2 regions of the Trichococcus sp. TS_SC_9 genome follow, and region 2 is predicted to be linked to the other one. Evidence: a T-box and tRNA genes for the amino acid it is inferred to sense, from the RefSeq annotation. Region 2 holds a T-box; the other holds one or more tRNA genes.
What was found. A T-box is a leader RNA that pairs with one kind of tRNA and senses whether it is charged. The one in region 2 lies ahead of leuS (leucine--tRNA ligase), so its partner is inferred to be a tRNA-Leu.

Region 1: it has a tRNA-Leu gene. The T-box ahead of leuS (leucine--tRNA ligase) is inferred to sense a tRNA for this amino acid. The anticodon was not compared.

Annotation. Positions count from the first base shown of each region.
Region 1 covers NZ_CM149591.1:1,939,363-1,942,788, reverse strand. The annotation lists gene thiT (energy-coupled thiamine transporter ThiT) at 1-499, shown strand, start outside; gene AC0J5I_RS09375 (YitT family protein) at 755-1,621, opposite strand; tRNA gene AC0J5I_RS09370 (tRNA-Leu) at 1,803-1,886, opposite strand; gene AC0J5I_RS09365 (pilus assembly protein TadG-related protein) at 2,431-3,327, opposite strand; gene AC0J5I_RS09360 (DUF192 domain-containing protein) at 3,392-3,426, opposite strand, start outside.
Region 2 covers NZ_CM149591.1:2,250,301-2,253,726, forward strand. The annotation lists gene AC0J5I_RS10850 (LysM peptidoglycan-binding domain-containing protein) at 1-1,584, shown strand, start outside; T-box leader at 1,673-1,880, shown strand; gene leuS (leucine--tRNA ligase) at 1,970-3,426, shown strand, end outside.

The DNA of each region.
Region 1 (3,426 bases), 310 kb from region 2:
CAATATCGGCCCTAGTTTTTCCGTAACGGTTGGGGCGCCGGTCATGATGCTTTACTGCCTGCGCCGCGGCTTGGTTCCCGGGTTCTTCGCCAGTTTCCTGTGGGGTGTGTTGCACATCCTGATCGGGACGGCCTACATCCTGACACCGCTGCAAGGATTCATCGAGTACTTCATCGCCTTCGGTTTCACCGGCTTGGCCGGTCTGTTCACGCCGAAAGTCCAACAAGCGATCGCGGACCAAAACCAAAAGGCATTGGTATGGCAAGTCATTTTGGGCACCATCGTCGGCACCATCGGTCGTTACTTCTGGCACACAATCGCCGGCTACTATTTCTGGGGATCCTACGCCCCAGAAGGCTGGAGCGCATGGTTCTACTCCATCACGCTGAACGGCGCAAGCGCCTTGGCGACCGGTGCATTCACCATCATGGTACTGGCCGTCATCGCGAAAACGAACCCGCAGTTGTTCATACCGAAAAAATCGGTGCGCGGGTACTGAGCGGATGCCGAATAACTGTATGCTAGCGAACCGCGTCGGCTGTTTGGGGTAGAACGCAGATAGAACGGCCGACGCTTCCGGGTGATGTAGACTGTTAACGCTGACGAACAGCCAGAACAGCCTACACTTCCGCGGTTTGTCGACTGTTTACCTTGGATCGCTAACTGAACTGTTGACGAATCAATTTTTATCGTGTAATAAAACCAATAAAGCAGAGGCATCCTCGAAAATTGGAGGCTGCCTCTGCTTATTTTATTACTCTACTAGTCCGGATTGGCGTTCCAGCGTGAAGCCCTTCCCTGCGACCTCGTGAACCTGTCCGATGATTACGAATGCAAATGGATCGATATCATTGACCAAAGCATTGATGGCGGAAAGTTTACGCTGCTCGATGACGCAAAGCACAGCTTGCTGCTGCACCCCTTCAAAAGCCGTTTCAATGTTCACCAGCGTCAGCCCAACATCCTGGACAAACAGTAGCGCTTTTTTAATTTCTTCAAACTTTTTTGAAATGATAAAAAGCTGCATCTTATTCGTTCCGGTGACCATGACTTTATTTATGACGATGGATGTCAGGAACACCATAATGAGCCCGTAAAGGATCTGTTCCATACTGGAAAAGAACGCCTGTACCAGCAGAAAAATGACGTCGAACGCATACATCCCCACCGCAACCGGAATGCGGAAATGCTTGTTCAGGAGCAGTGGTGGAATGTCCATTCCACCCGTTGAAGCGCCGACCTTGAACACCAGCCCGACACCCAACCCGCAGAGGATCCCTGCATAGATTGCCGAAAGTAAAATATCATCGGTCATGTCCTGCAATGCAGGTACTGTCCGAAAAAAAGTTAAAAACGTCGGAAAAATAATCGTGCTCAAAATCGTAGTCAATGCGAATTTCTTGCCCAACAAGGCTGCCCCGACAAAAAACATGAAGCCATTAAAAACCAACACAACCAAAGAGATGTTCAATCCAAAAAAATGATTCAAAATAATGGCAAGCCCCGTCGTTCCACCGGCAATCAGATTCTTCGGCAGGATAAATGCCGCAATCGCAAATGCGACAATGATATTACCCGCAACAACCGCAGCAATCGGTTTTAAAGTGTGCAGTAGTTTCAAAAATGTCACTCCTTTTTCTGAGATTTAAAGCAGTTGGATACCTCTCCAGAAAGAGGTATCCACGCCATTATAACAGATAAATGGCCGATAGAAAGAGTAGTATGTACCTTTGAAAATTGTTTAAAGAAAAATAGGATTCCCGACATCAATACGATGAAGGAAATCCTATTTTGAATAATTATGCGGCCAAGAAGACTCGAACTTCCACGGGAGATACTCCCACCAGCCCCTCAAGCTGGCGCGTCTGCCATTCCGCCATGACCGCAAAACCAACTATTTCATTATACTTTTGAAGAACATTTCTGTCAACGTCTGCTTACTGATTTTCTTTATATTAATAAGACCATGATTATTTAACAATATACGCAAATATGAAACATTGCAATATGCTAATACTACCAATATATATTGGATAATGAATTGAATTATACGCATGTGTACAAAATATAAAGAATCCTACTCGCAAAAAATATAAAAGACATCAACTGACCCCAAAATCAAGGGACAATCTATAATTTGTACATATCTACTCAACTTTTGCGTTCAAAATTATACGATGATTCATTGATTCATCTATGTTAACGGCCTTTTCAGAATTGACAGATGATATTATGTTGATGCATGGGGGATTTCGGTATGTGCTTGCAGAAAAATCATAAGATGAGTAGTGCAATTCCATTATCGTGGTCTTTCACTACTCACCTTAGTGTGATTTAAAGAACTTTTTATCTCTTTCATATTAAGCCCCAAATATTCCAAATTTCCACCTACCTAATGAATCGTATACAAAATCCATCTTGAGATATATGCTATTCAGTAAGCCTCACGTTATGCAAACCATAGTCAGTTTGTTCACCTGCAACACTACTACCGACAACAGCATATTCGAAAGTGCCAACAATTACTCCTTTTTTCTTTTTACTACCTTCTGTTTCTTCTTCAGAATATGATTTAATTTTAAATGCAGCGAATCCTACAATCGTAACCTCTTTTTTGCCGTTCACATCCATACTATCAACTATCGGGATGAAAGCTATTTTGTCTTTTGTAAAACTTTTTCCGGTCATGGCTCCAGTTTCAGTTTTTACCTTCTCATTCACATAAATAGGTTGATCATACCCTTTTGTAATCAGGTTCTGGAATAGATTAGCTCCCCCTCCTTTAAATGCACTGTTTTTAAAACTTGTTAAAGTCCCGAAATCCAATCCACCAAAGTTTCCGTTAGACCCGTCTCCTCCACCTTCTTTCAAAGTATATTCATGTCCAAAGATGAAAGTCTGTTGCACAACACCTACAGGAATTACCCCTATGACACCATCCGCGGGACTAATGGATGCGGTGGCACTGGCAGTCACATTTGCGCTATTTAGTCCAACAACATGCGCAAATGAATAATCCACTTGCTTTGTTGCGGTTACGGTTACACTATCAGCATCAGGAACAATTATAGGAACAATATCTGTGTATCCGTTTGAATCGAAGTAGGCATCTGCACTGCTTGTCGCATCAGCCCCTTTGGGCAAGTCGTACGCACCAGCTAAAGCTGCTGCATCTACTGCATTTTGCAACTTCGCTTTTTCTACATATACACTGCCTACATCTACAACAAAAGCCATAATAGCCAATAGTATCGCAAATATTCCAACAAAAAAAACTAATGCCTGTCCGTTTTCTTCATTCTTTAATTTTCTTAATTTTTTCAGCATTGCCTTCCCTCCTTAGTAAAAGAATTTCTCTGAGAGCCATATATCTTTCATTGATGTCTTTTACCTATTTTCTGACAGAGATTGCGTCACCAATCCGTA
Region 2 (3,426 bases):
TATGCGCATATGCAATCCGGGCTTTCGGTATCTGTAGGACAGACCGTCAGCCAAGGGCAAAAAATCGGCGTGATGGGAACTACCGGCAGCTCGACAGGAGTGCATCTGCATTTCGAAGTGCAGGAAAACGGGACCGTCGTCAATCCGGTGAACTACATCAATGGCACCACTAATGTGACACCTGGAGTGACAACACCATCCACACCATCAACAACGCCATCGAACGGCAGCAGCGTCGTTGTCGTGTCCGGAGATACTCTTTGGAAACTTGCGACCGCGAACGGCATGACGGTTGCAGATTTAAAAACATTGAATAACTTGACTAGTGATGCGATTCTGACGGGTCAAGTCTTGCTTTTGAAGAGTGCGGCTACGGTAACACCAACCACACCGACAACTCCAACCGTGACACCAGGATCAACAACCGGTAAAGTAACGGTAGCATCTGGCGACACGCTTTGGAAACTCGCGAATGCGAACGGATTGAGCGTATCCGAACTGAAATCCCTGAACAATCTGACGAGTGACGTCATCGTTCCAGGCCAAACATTGTTGCTAAAACAAACTACGACAACACCGAGTTTGACGCAACCGACGACACCAACAACGCCGACAACGCCTTCTACAGCAAGCACGACCACGGTAGCGTCCGGCGATACGCTTTGGAAAATCGCGAGCGCCAACGGTTTGAGTGTAGCGGCCCTGAAAGCATTGAACAGTCTTAGCTCTGATGTCATTTTGCCAGGCCAAGTGTTGACGCTTAAGAGTGCAACAGTCACAGTACCGACCGTTACACAGCCGACGACAACAGCGCCGTCAACGTCCACGACGACGAGCACAATCACCGTGGCATCCGGCGATACGCTCTGGAAAATCGCGAGCGCCAACGGTTTGAGTGTAGCGGCTCTGAAAGCATTGAACAGTCTTAGCTCTGATGTCATTTTGCCAGGCCAAGTGTTGACGCTTAAGAGTGCAACAGTCATAGCACCGACCGTTACACAGCCGACGACAACAGCGCCGTCAACGTCCACGACGACGAGCACAATCACCGTGGCATCCGGCGATACGCTCTGGAAAATCGCGAATGCGAACGGCCTGACAGTTGCAGGACTGAAAACACTGAACAACCTGAGTTCCGATTATATTTATCCGGGGCAATCATTGAAAGTGAAGGCCACGGTTACGACCGGGAATACTTCGACCGGTGTAACGACGCCTACTGTAACAACACCTTCCGTTCCGACTGTCACGAACAAAGTGTACACAGTCCAAAAAGGGGATACGCTCTATAAAATCGCATCCGCAAATGGCGTTTCGGTTGCGGACCTGAAGACTTGGAACAACCTGAACACGGATATCATTTTTGTGAACCAATCTTTGAAAGTGGCTGCAGCGACAACTTCAGCGCAGGTTTCAGCACCAACTACAAGTGCTCCTGCGGCATCCGCTAATACGTACACTGTCCAAAAAGGCGATACTTTGTACAGCATCGCCAAGAAAAAAGGCGTTAGCTTAGCGGCTTTGATTGAAGCGAATGATATTACGTCCAACATCATTTATATCGGTCAAGTAATCAGCTTCTAATCTCAAAAAGGATTGACTTAGGTAGGCATCAAGTCTTGATGAAATGAGTTTTATTTGTTAAAATAGCAGATGAATCAATTCATAACTGAAAAAGACATAGAGAAGGAATAGTAGGGAACAGCTTTTTTGAAGAGAGTGCATGGGTGGTGAAAATGCACAAAGAGCCTCCTGAACTCGCCTTTGAGTTGTTCCGCCGAAAGAAAAAGTAAGCGAAACCGCATCGCTGCGTTATAGGCATGATAAGGAATGCAAAGACATTCAATATAGGTGGTACCACGAAAAAACTCGTCCTATAGGCAGAACCAGTGATGGATGCTGCCTATAGGGCTTTTTTTATGGACCATTACCTGTTTGGATGAATGAAAAGAAAAGGATGTTGCTGGAAATGGGCTATACGCATAAAACGATCGAGAAAAAATGGCAAAAATATTGGGCAGACAACCGCACTTTCAAAACGACCGAAGAGGGCGGGAAACCGAAATATTATGTATTGGATATGTTCCCTTACCCATCCGGCCAAGGCTTGCATGTAGGCCATCCGGAAGGCTACACGGCGACGGATATCGTTGCCCGCGCAAAACGCGCGCAAGGATTTAACGTATTGCATCCGATGGGTTGGGATGCCTTCGGATTGCCGGCTGAGCAATATGCGTTGGACACCGGTAACGATCCGGCTGATTTTACCGAGCTTAACATCAAGACCTTCAAACGCCAGATCCAATCATTGGGATTCAGTTATGACTGGAGCCGCGAAATCAATACGACAGATCCGAGCTACTACAAATGGACGCAATGGATCTTCACAAAATTGTACGAACAAGGTTTGGCCTATGAGGCGGAAGTTTCCGTCAACTGGTGTCCGGCGCTCGGCACTGTACTTGCCAACGAAGAAGTTGTCGATGGCGTAAGCGAACGTGGCGGCCATCCGGTCTACCGCAAACCAATGAGACAGTGGATGCTGAAAATCACTGCCTATGCAGAACGCCTGCTGGACGATCTGGAATTGGTGGATTGGCCTGAAAGCATCAAAGAAATGCAACGGAACTGGATCGGACGTTCAGAAGGTTCGAACGTCACTTTCAAAATCAAAGACACGAATAAAGACTTCACGGTCTTCACGACCAGACCGGACACGTTGTACGGTGCTACCTATGCGGTTATGGCACCTGAATTGCCATTGGTGAAGGAAATCATGTCCGGGCAACAGGCCGAAGCCGTCGAAGCTTATATCGATTCCATTTCACTGAAGAGCGATCTTGACCGTACTGAGCTTGCAAAAGAGAAGTCAGGAGTATTCACTGGCGCTTATGCGATCAATCCGGTGAACGGCAAAGAAATCCCGATTTGGATTGCCGATTATGTTTTGGCGACATACGGAACCGGCGCCATCATGGCCGTTCCTGCCCATGACACCCGCGACTATGAATTTGCCAAAAAATTCGAATTGGAAATCATCCCGGTCCTTGAAGGCGGAAACGTCGAAGAGGAAGCCTATACGGAAGATGGTTTGCACATCAACTCCGATTTCCTGAACGGTCTGGATAAAGCGACAGGGATTGCGAAAATGAACGAATGGCTATCTGAAAACGGATTGGGCGAAAAAGTTATTTCCTATCGTCTGCGCGATTGGTTGTTCTCGAGACAGAGATATTGGGGCGAACCGATTCCGGTCATCCATTGGGAAGACGGCACATCGACAACGGTTCCTGAGAATGAACTGCCGTTACTGTTGCCGAAAACCGACCAAGTGAAACCGAGCGGCACTGGGGAATCCCCGCTTGCCGTCATCGCTGAATGGGTCAATGTAGTCGATCCTATTACCGGCATGAAAGGCAGACGCGA